One region of the Magnetovibrio sp. genome, then DNA from elsewhere that is predicted to be linked to it. Evidence: riboswitches for the same ligand, from Rfam matches in the RefSeq annotation. Region 1 holds a riboswitch; the other holds the start of a gene.

Evidence for each region. Region 1 has a riboswitch for S-adenosylmethionine ahead of VIN96_RS04665 (nitrite/sulfite reductase). Riboswitches for the same ligand answer to the same signal wherever they lie in the genome.
Region 2: linked by a shared signal. The riboswitch ahead of metZ (O-succinylhomoserine sulfhydrylase) and the one ahead of VIN96_RS04665 (nitrite/sulfite reductase) in region 1 are both predicted to bind S-adenosylmethionine.

Annotation. Positions count from the first base shown of each region.
Region 1 covers NZ_DATCTF010000009.1:62,758-68,361, forward strand. Annotated here, with positions in the region: gene VIN96_RS04650 (ATP-binding protein) at 1-620, shown strand, start outside; gene cysC (adenylyl-sulfate kinase) at 630-1,286, opposite strand; gene VIN96_RS04660 (phosphoadenylyl-sulfate reductase) at 1,283-2,014, opposite strand; gene VIN96_RS04665 (nitrite/sulfite reductase) at 2,011-4,056, opposite strand; SAM riboswitch at 4,276-4,355, opposite strand; gene VIN96_RS04670 (hypothetical protein) at 4,500-4,811, opposite strand; gene VIN96_RS04675 (hypothetical protein) at 4,998-5,171, shown strand; gene mobB (molybdopterin-guanine dinucleotide biosynthesis protein B) at 5,254-5,604, opposite strand, start outside.
Region 2 covers NZ_DATCTF010000008.1:4,279-9,882, reverse strand. Annotated here, with positions in the region: gene VIN96_RS04105 (ABC transporter ATP-binding protein) at 1-1,739, opposite strand, end outside; gene VIN96_RS04100 (TldD/PmbA family protein) at 1,885-3,231, opposite strand; gene metZ (O-succinylhomoserine sulfhydrylase) at 3,310-4,521, opposite strand; SAM riboswitch at 4,586-4,663, opposite strand; gene tldD (metalloprotease TldD) at 4,809-5,604, shown strand, end outside.

The sequences.
Region 1 (5,604 bases):
CGCCGTTCAACCGCCTCGGTGCTGAAAACAGCACCATCGAAGGCACGGGTATTGGCCTCACCATCACCAAAACGCTGACCGAAATGATGGGCGGACGCATTGATTTCACCAGCCGCGAAGGGGTAGGCTCAGACTTCTGGGTCGATTTCCCCATTGCCGAGGACCTGCCGTATATGAACGATCTAGATACAAACGATGAAACGCCGCCCCTGCCTGCGGACGCAGCGAATGTGGGGCGGAGCACCGTGCTTTATATCGAAGACAATCCATCCAATCTGGAATTGATGGAAATTATTTTCGAAAAGCTGGATAACGTGCGCATGATTTCGGCCCACACGGCGGAACTCGGTCTGGAAATCGCTGAACGCGAGCGCCCCGCGCTGATCTTGATGGACATCAACCTACCGGGCATGGACGGGATGGAGGCTTTGAAGGTCATTCAAAGAACCCCATCCATCGACAAAACACCGGTTATCGCGGTGTCCGCCAACGCCATGAAAAACGACGTCGAACGCGCCCTGGAACTGGGTTTCAAGGCCTATATCGCCAAGCCGTTTCAGGTCAACGAGATCCTTTCGACCGTTCAGGCCACCCTGGATGCGCAAACGTCCTCGACTTGATCTTAGTTTTCACGCCACCCGCAACCGGCTGCGGTTGAGCGCGAAATGCGTTTCCACATGATCGAGAACGCGGTGCACCGATGGCTCGATGCCCAAGTTTGAGGTGTTGACCACCAGCTCCGGCGTATCGGGGGCTTCGTAGGGCGCACTGATGCCCGTGAATTCGGGGATTTCCCCAGCCCGTGCGCGTTTGTACAACCCCTTGGGGTCGCGCGCCTCGCACACGTCCAAGGATGCATCGACGAACACCTCGTGAAACCCCTCGCCGACGATTTCACGCGCCAGATCGCGATCTTGTTGGTAAGGCGAGATGAAAGCCGTGATCGCCAAGGTACCCGATTGGGCAAACAAGGCCGCGACCTCGGCGATGCGACGAATGTTTTCGCTGCGATCTTGCGGCGAAAAGCCCAAATCGCTGTTGAGGCCCGCGCGCACGTTGTCGCCATCCAGCACATAGCCTTGATAGCCCAACTGGTGCAGCGCCTGCTCTAACCCCAAAGCCAGGGTGCTTTTGCCCGAACCGGACAGCCCGGTCAGCCACAGCACGCCGCCCTTGTGTCCGGTGCGCTGCCAATGATCTTGGCGGTCGACGCGGTGGTCGACGATGTAGATGTTGCGGGCTTCCGCCTCACGGGCGCGGTTTTTGGTCAGTTCATCGTGGCTCATTGGCCGGTCTCCTGTGTGTTCAAGTGTCGAGGTTCGTGCGCGGTCATATGCAGACCACATTCGGTTTTGTCTTTTCCCGCCCAGCGTCCGGCGCGCACGCCGTCGCCATCGCCGGTCTTAAAGGTGCACACGGCGCAGCCGATGGAGCGGTAGTCCGCAGCAACCAAAGGGTGACGGGGCAGCGCTCGATCGACGAACGCCGTTTCAATGTCGATTTCGCCCCACGACGCCAACGGATTGACCTTGAGGTGCAGGCCTTCTTTGTGCACGGGCGCAAGCGCGCCGCGCGCGCCGCCATGAAAACGCTTGCGCCCGGTGATCAACACATCGAAGTCCGCCGCCGCAGCCGCATGGGGCATGACCTTGCGCACCTGGCAGCACGCATCGGGGTCGTCTTGGTGCAGCAAACCGTCGGGGTCGGCGCTGGCGACCAGGGTGTCGGACGGCTGTAAGACACGCACGTCCGAAAGCCCAAAGTGATCGACCAGCCGTTCGCGATAGGCCACCGTTTCGTCGAATAGTTTTCCGGTGTCGACGGTGAGCACCGGGGTGGCGGCATCGACTTGCGCCACCAAGTCCAACAGCACCGCGGATTCCGCACCGAACGACGACGACACCGCGACCTTCAACCCGGTATCGGGTGCCAGCACGGCGCGCAGCAACGCCAAACCTTCCAGCCCACGTTTTTGCCACAGCCGCAGAAAATGGCTCTTGAGTGCCGTGTTCATTGGGCCGCCCCCGCAAAAAATCCCGGACCTGCAATGAAGCCCGGCACCGCGGATAAAATCCGTTCGACCTCGTCGTCGGCAACCCGTTGCCACGCCTGCAACGCCGCCAACGCGTCTCCCGGTTCACCGCCCGCCAAGACCTGCTGCTCGGCCGCGACGACATCCTTCAACCCCGATTGCAGGGTCGCATTTTGCGACCATTGTTGACGGATGGCGTCGATCAGATCCGCCGTGGGTTGCTCCGGGGCGATACCCGCGATGGTCAGCAAGCGTTGCGCGGGCAGACGCAAAGCCTCATGAACGTGGACCACGGCTTGGTCACGCTGACGCGCAGCCACGGCGCGGACCACGTCTTGACGCGCCACCCGGGCGAGATCGGACAAATGTTCCGCAACCATCGCCCCCGCCGCGCATTCGCCGGTGGAGGTTGCGGGCGGCACGAACAAGGTGTCGCTGGCGACGTCGAGACGCAGCGCCGCCGCTTGGCCGTCTGCGATACTCAGCACCGGGGCAAGGATGGTTTTGATCTGCTCCTGCCCCAGCCGTTCGGCCCACCCGCGCACGGTTTCGTCAGCCCTCTTGGTGGCCTGGATCGCCTGCATCAACAGCAGCACGGCCTTTTTCGCACGCCGCGCCGGTATAATCGGGCCGAGCACGCCGTGACGGTCCGCCTGCCCACCCAGATGAATCTGGTAATGCGGCGCGGGCTTGCCGCCGATCTTCTTGGCAATGCCGTGCAGGCCGATGTCGGCGATGTGGTGGTGACCGCAGGAATTGTGGCATCCGGATATGCGCAACCGCAACGCATCCAAACCGTCGAATTCCGGCCCCGCGTCCACCAAACTTTCCGCCAATGCGTGACTGTCGGTGATGCCGATGGCGCAGGTGTAGGTGCCGGGGCACGACACCAAATCGCTCAAGGCATGCGCGCGACCGCTGGCGTCGAGGCCGAGGTTGCGCACGGCGGAAATGAAATCCGCGACGTGCTCGCGATGCAGCCCCACAGCGACGATGTTTTGGTCGCGCCCCAGGCGCAGCTCACGTGCACCGGCGGTTTCAGCACGGTCGGCAAGCTTTTCCAGCTGCTGCGAGGTCAACCAGCCGAGCGGCACTTCGATGCGCACGTCCGCGCCCGATGTATCGCCGCCATCGCGCCATCGCACACCCGTCCATGCGCGCCGTTGCCAATCGCGGATGGCGTCGAACTGTTCGTGCACCAAGCGCACGAACTCCTCCGCGCCGAACCGCTTGACCAGGAATTTCACCCGCGCGCGGTTTTTATCCTCGCGCGACGAATGCGCCTGATGAATCCGCGCCACGGCTTCTTGAACGATCGGCAAGGCATCTTCCGTGACGAAATCGAACAGTTCGACCGCCACGGAAGGCTGCGCGCCGAGGCCGCCGCCCGCCACCACGCGAAAACCGTTTTGGCCGTCTCGCTGGGTGGCGATGAACCCCAGATCGTCAATGGCGCTGAGACCGCAATCGTGACCGCAACCCGACACCGTGGTCTTGAGCTTGCGCGGCATGTGCTGGGTTAAGGGATGGCGCAGCCAAGATCGGCTCAAACGCCCCGCCACCTCGGCCGCGTCGGTCAGTTCAGATCCGCAGAACCCGGCCTGGGGGCAAGCGACAATGGCGCGAAAGGTATTGCCGGACGCTTCGCGGGTGCTGACGCCGCCGACATTGAGGCTTTCGATCAAAGGCGCCAAATTCTTCAGCGCGATGAAGTACAACTGCACCCCTTGGCGGGTGGTGATGTGGATGTCGCCGCCGCCGAACGCCGCGTTAGCTTGTGCGATGGTGCGCGCTTGGTCCAGGCTGACCCGTCCGCCCGGTTGTTTGATGCGCATCATGTGTTCGCCCGCCTGACGCTGTTCGTAAATGCCGAAACGCAAGCGAAAGGTCTTCCATCGGTCTTCGGCCCAATCGCCGTTGATGTAGTGTGCGATGCCGGCGCGAAACGCGCCGATATCGCTCTCGGAAGCCAAGTCCTGGCTGGCGAAATCGTCAAAATCGGTATTGAGGTGTTGGTCGGTCATCATTTCATCCCTTTGAGCCGAGGACACACGTGTCCCCTCTTCGGACCGCCATAAACGGCCCGGCAAAAATCGTCTTAAGCTGAGATCAGGTGCGCGAAGGCCTTAACGGCCGTCGCTCACTTACACAGCGCAAACTCAGGTGAAATGGACATTCGGAAGTGTGAACGTGGGTTGATCGTATGCATCGGTGTACCCGCCTCTGGTCAAAATGGACCCGCGAAACCCCGTTCCGCGGCGCTTTAGCCTCGATTTGTTCACGCGGTCGCAAGCTGCCCCCTCAAATCACCGCGGGTCGATTTGGGCATGGTGCACCACACCACTCCCCGGGCCGAACCAACCCGATGGCGCTTATAAAACACGTATGCTGTGTTTAAGTCAACTATTGAATCATATTTTTATGTTCTTTATTTTTAATATACATTATAATTTTGTTTTTATTGCATCTAGGGTTCATTTTTAAGCTTTTCGATGATCGGCCCCATGGCGCGGAAACGCAGAAATGCACCGCCGAGAATGAACAGAACCCCGGCGAGCGCCCAGTAAATGGGATGAATTTTCAGCTCGATGTTGGACAGAAAATACCCCCGCGCCGGTTCCAACAAGGTGCCCAAAACCAGATACACGGCGGTGAACAACACCGCCACGATGCCGATGCGCATCATCAAGGCGTGTAGATAATAGCTGGTCGGCTGTGTGACCCGCATATCATGCTCGACGCGGTCCCAAAAATCGTCGCCGTCGGTTTTTAAGGTCATCGCTCGATTCCTTCTTACCGTCTGGGGAACGCTCATCTTGTCGTTCAAGATGTAAACAATTCGCAAAGCCTCGATTCGCACATTGAATCCAAACGATAATTTTCAGATCTCTTAAACTCATGGAAAGGTTTTGCAGGCCATACTGGACCTCGGCCAAGAACGGCCGAAGGACTTAAGGAGGCCACCATGAGGCACGACCTGAAAGTCCGTGAGGACACGGGCAACGAAATCGCCCTCTTTGCGGACAACTTGGTCCTTCATTTGGGTGTAGAAGATGCCCTTCGCGTTTGCCGTGACAATTCCTGGCACGGCGTTATGCGTGAGATCCAAGGGCGCCTGAACGAAGGCACATATCACTGAGCTGCGGATAACGGCTCACATGGGCGTCTCAAAGACGCGATGCGCGCACCCTACCCTCAACATCGGGCCCTGGTGCGGGGCGTTATGCTTCGAGCCTTAGATAGCTGACGATATAATCCGCCACCGCCTCGACGTCGTTGAGGTCGATCTGCACCACGCCCACCCCATCGAACCTATCGTCCGTCGCCACCGCGACCACGCTGTCGTCCGTCAGGCACAACAGGTCTTTGCCGCGCGATGGTCGATTGACCTCGATTTTTGGATACTTATGGGACTTGAAGCCTTCGATCAACAAGATGTCCACCGCAGCCATTTGCGCGATCAAGGCGTCGATTTCATATTCCGGCTCGTCGCGCAATTCGTGCAGCAACGCCCAGCGTTTACGTGAGGTCAGCAAGACCTCTTTCGCACCGGCTTCGCGATGGCGATAGCT
Region 2 (5,604 bases), on a different contig from region 1:
TCTTCAGCGGCAAACTGCAATTGATAGAGGTTCGCGTACTGACCGCCTTTGTCCAACAGCTCGGCGTGGGTGCCTTGTTCGATCACCCGGCCTTGGTGCAGGACGTAGATCAAATCGGCGTGCACCACGGTGGACAGGCGGTGCGCGATCACCAAAGTGGTGCGATCCGCCATCAGGTCTTCCAATGCAGCCTGGACGTGGCGCTCGGATTCCGTGTCCAGCGCCGAGGTCGCCTCGTCCAACAGCAGGATCGGTGCGTTCTTGATCATGGCGCGGGCAATGGCCAAGCGCTGGCGTTGACCACCTGACAGGCGCACGCCGTGTTCGCCGACCATGGTGTCGTAACCTTCCGGCAGGGCCTGGATGAAATCGTGGGCGGCGGCGTGGCGGGCGGCATCTTGGATGTCATCGAAGCTGGCCTCGGGACGGCCGTAGCCGATGTTGGCGCGCACCGTATCATCGAACAGGGTAACTTCCTGGCTGACCAACGCCATGGCCCCGCGCAACGAATTGAACGTCACGTCGCGGATGTCTTGGCCGTCGATGGTGACGCGCCCGGCCGTGACGTCGTAAAAGCGCGGCGCCAAATTCATGATGGTGGACTTGCCCGCGCCGGATGCGCCGACCAGCGCCACGGTCTTGCCCGCAGGCACGGTGATGTCGATGCCGTTCAACGCGACGTCTTGGACGATTTCACTGCCCTCAACGCTGGGATAGGTGAAGCTGACGTTTTCAAAACGCAGTTCCCCACTGGTGATGTTGAGCGCGGCGGCATCGGGCTTTTCCGTGATGGTGCAGGGACTGTCGAGAACCTGGAAGGTGCGCTCCGCCCCGGCCAAGCCTTCTTGGATGGTGGCGTTCAAATTGGCCAGGCGTTTGAGTGGTTCGTACGCCAACAGCAATGCGGTGATGAAGGAAAAGAACGCACCGGGGTCGGTGGCTTGCTCGATCACCCGGTAGCCACCGTAGATGATCACGGTGGTCACCGCGACACCGCCAAGCGTTTCCATAATCGGGCTGGAGAGCGCACGGGTGCGCAGCTGCTTGAACGCCAGTTGGTAAAGCTTTTCGACGAAGCCCGCGACCCGCTCGCGTTCGTAAGGCTCCATCGAATACGCCTTGACCACGCGGATGCCCTGGAACGTCTGTTCCAACGCGGTGGTCAACTGGCCGGTTTCGGCCTGGGCATTGATGGTCACTTTACGCATGCGTCGGCCGATCTTGGCGATCGGGATGATGGCGATGGGAAAGACGAAGAACGAGATCAGCGCCAGTTCCCAGTCCTGAATGAACATCACCGCCACCAGACCGATCAGCGACAGCAGATCCTTGCCGAACACCGTGATGCCGTGGGTCACGGCGACGCGCATCGAACCCACGTCGATGGTGTAGCGCGACAGCAGCGCGCCGGTGGAATTGTCGTGAAAAAAGCTCAAGTCCATGGAGCTCATATGATGGTAGAGGCGATTTTGCATGTCGGCGACGAACTTCAAGCCGACGTGCGCCATCATGGTTGCCTGGGCATAGTTGGACAGCCCCTTGACGGCGAAGGTGCCGAGCACCGCCGCGCCGATCATCCACAACATATTGCGATCTTGGGCGATGAAAATCTCGTTGACCACAGGTTTCATCAGCCACGCACTCAGCGCCGTGGCCCCGGCCATCGCGCCCATGAAGACCAAGGCCAGCAACAACCAGCCGAGATAGCCGCGAATGTGTTCACGCCATAGGCGCGCCATCAGGATATGCGTTGGAATATGCGTCACGTGTTGCGATCACTTAAAGCCGTTGTTTCGGTCGGGAATCCCCAGGTTTTCCTCTGCCGGGAACATAGCACGGTGCGGGGGCAAGCCAAAGCTTTAGAGCCTGCCCGAGGAGACGGCCTTAGGAACCCGCAAGCGTCATGCCATCGATACGCACCGTGGGTGCGTCGACGCCGTAGAGAAATTCAAGATCGTCGGCGGGGGTGAGGCTTTTGAACATGTCGCTCAAGTGTCCGGCCACGGTGACTTCGGACACCGGGTGGGCGATCTGACCGTTTTCGATCCAAAAGCCGCTGGCGCCGCGCGAATAGTCGCCGGTCACGGTGTTGACGCCCATGCCGATCAGCTCGGTGACCAAGAATCCGGCCTTGATGTCTTTGATCAAGTCTTCGACCGACAGCGAACCCGCTTGCAGATAAAGGTTCGAGGCCCCCGGCGACGGCGGGCTCGATACCCCGCGTCCGGCGTGGCCGGTGGATTGCAGGCCCAACTGGCGCGCCGAGCGCAGGTCCAGGAACCACGTGGTCAGTTTGCCGTTGTCGATGACGTTGCGCCGTTGGGTGGGTAGGCCTTCGTCGTCGAACGCGGCGGAGCGCAAGCCGCGGATGCGGTGCGGGTCGTCGACGATGGTAACGCCCGGCGCAAAGATGTCTTGGCCCATTTTGTCCTTGAGGAACGAGGTGCCACGCGCGATGGAGGAGCCGTTGATCGCGCTCGATAGATGCCCGACCAGAGAGCGCGCGGCGCGGTTGTCGAACACCACCGGCACTTGCTGGGTCTTGGCCTTTTTCGGGTTGAGACGTTTGACCGCGCGTTCGCCCGCGCTGCGACCGATGGCTTCCGGGCTTTGCAGGTCTTCAGCCCACACAGCGCCGGTGTAATCGTAATCGCGTTCCATCCCGGTGCCTTGGCCCGCCAACATTGACGCGCTGAGGCTGTGGCGCGAGCGCTGATAGGTGTGCGCAAACCCGTTGGACGCGGCGAACGCGATGGACGATTGGCTGAAGCTTGCGTGCGCGCCTTCGGAATTGCTGACGCCGGCCACGGCCAAGCCCGCCTCTTCGGCGGTGCGCGCGGCTTCGGTCAGCTCGTCGGTGCTGGGCTCGGACGGGTCGAACATGTCGAAATCGGTGAACTCGGTGGCCAGCTGGTCGGGGTCCGCCAAACCCGCAAAGGGATCCTCGGGGACCGACTTGGCCATGGCGACGGCGCGTTCGACCAATTCGCTTAATGCCCGCTTGCCGATGTCGGACGACGACACGATGGCTTGGGATTTGCCGACGAACACGCGCAGGCCCAAATCCATGCCTTCGGAACGTTCCAGTTGTTCGACCTCGCCCATGCGCCACGACAGCGACAGGGACGTGCCTTCGGCGAACAGCGCGTCCGCCGCGTCCGCGCCTTGGGATTGGGCGGACTTGATCAGGTCTTGCAACAGGTTGAGCTTGTCTTGGATGGAATCCGGCATCGTGTTCCTTAAAGTTTGGAAGTGGTCCCCAGACTATGTAGGGGATTAAACGCCGTTCGCCAAGGCCTAGCGGCTAAATCAGGCCAAAGCTTGGGCCAGATCGTCGATCAGGTCGCGCACATCCTCGATACCCACCGACAAGCGAATGGTGCCCGCCGTGATGCCCGCCGCCAATTGCTCGTCCACGGTCATCTTTTGATGGGTGGTGGTGGCGGGGTGGGTGATCAGGCTTTTGACGTCGCCCAAGTTGTTGGAGATGTCGATGATGCTCAGCTTGTTCATGATCTTGAACGCCGCGTTCTTGCCGCCCTTGACGTTGAACGCGACGATGGTGCCGCCACGGCCGGACATCTGCTTCATCGCCAGATCGTGCTGGGGATGGGATGCGAGGCCCGGATACATCACCTGTTCGATGGCGTCTTGGCTGCTGAGGAATTCCGCCACAGCGAGTGCATTGTCGCATTGGCGGGTGACGCGCAGTTCGACCGTTTCCAGCCCTTTGAGCAGAACCCAGGCGTTGAACGGGCTGAGGCTGGGGCCGGTCTGGCGCAGGAACGGCGCAACGGTATTTTCCATGTAGTCTTCGTTGTTGGACAAGATCGCCCCGCCCAGCGAACGGCCTTGGCCGTCGATGTGTTTGGTGGCGCTGTAGGTCACCACGTCCGCGCCCAGTTCAAGGGGATGCTGCAACACGGTGCTGGCGAAGGCGTTGTCGACCACCACCAGTGCACCGGCCTTATGCGCCAGGTCCGAGACCGCCGCGATGTCGGTGATCGACAGCGCCGGGTTGGACGGCGTTTCCAGGAACACGGCTTGCGCCGGTGTGCTTAGTGCTTTGGCCCAAGCGTTCAAATCGGTGCCGTCGACGAATTCCGCGGTGATGCCCCAACGCGGCAAGATCGCGTTGATCACGTGGTAACACGCCCCGAACAGCGCCGATGCGGCGACGATGCGATCGCCGGTTTTCAGATGCGCGGCCAGCGCGGCGAACACCGCGGCCATGCCGCTAGAGGTGCCTTTGCAGAATTTCGCGCCTTCGACGGCGGCAAGGCGTTCTTCGAAGATGCTCAGCGTCGGGTTGCCGTAACGGGAATAAACATAATGGTCTTCCTCGCCGGTGAAGGACCGTTCCGCCTGTTCGGCGCTGTCGTAGACATAACCCGACGTCAGGAACAACGCCTCGCTGGTTTCACCGTAGGGCGTGCGTTCCAGCCCGCCGCGCACTTGTTGGGTGGCGGGACGCCAAGACGATGTGTCAGGTTTGTTGCTGCTGTTGCTCGATTGGGGCATGTTCCGGTTATCCTTCAAAAAAACAAAAAAAAGCCCGGACCGAAGGCCAGGGCATTACATTTGCTTTCCCGTTGCTTCGGCCTTTTAGCGGATTGTTTTACGTGGCCGCAAGCCGACCGGCCAAATCACCACGTAGTTCACGCCATAACATGTCGAACCAGACGCGAATCGTCAAGATTTTCCTGCGCTGGCGAAGCGCGATTAAAACCCTATATATGCGGTGCGACCCTTGCAGCGCCGCGCCCCCTCTGGCATACGGGAAGGCGCACATCTAACGGAGACCGCTCATGTCCAATTCCGCGACCACCAATCAGCTTTTCTTCGAACATACCGGCATGGACCGGGGCCGCGTCACCGGCCTTGTCGAAGAGGCGCTCGGCGGGGCGGACGACGGCGAGCTGTTTTTGGAATACCGCCAATCCGAAAGCCTGTTGTTCGACGACGGCCAGTTGAAGTCGGCCAATTTCGACACCGCCCAAGGTTTCGGCCTGCGTGCGGTGGCGGACGAAACGGCAGGCTATGCCCATGCGACGGAATTGTCTGAGGACGCCATCAAGCGCGCCGGGCAAACCGTAAAGACCGTCTGTAACGGTCACGGCGGCACCTTGGCCGAGGCCCCCAAGGGCACCAACGTCAAACTGTACGGCGACATGAACCCGCTGCAAGGCATGGCGTTCGACGCCAAGGTCAAGCTGCTGGGCGACATCGACGCGTATGTGCGCGGTAAGGACCCGCGGGTCAAACAGGTGTCGGTCTCGCTCGCAGGCAACTGGCAGGCCGTGGAGATTTTGCGCCCCGGTGGCCACAGCGCGGCGGACATCCGCCCGCTGGTACGCATCAATGTCTCGGTGGTGGTGGAACAGGACGGGCGCATGGAAAGCGGTTCGTTCGGCGCGGGCGGCCGGGCCGAATACGCGCAGTGGATCACCCCGGAAAACTGGGCCAACATCGCCGACGAAGCCCTGCGCCAAGCCATCGTGAACTTGGATAGCGTGCCCGCCCCGGCCGGTGAAATGACCGTGGTGCTCGGCCCCGGCTGGCCGGGCGTGTTGCTGCACGAAGCGGTGGGCCACGGCTTGGAAG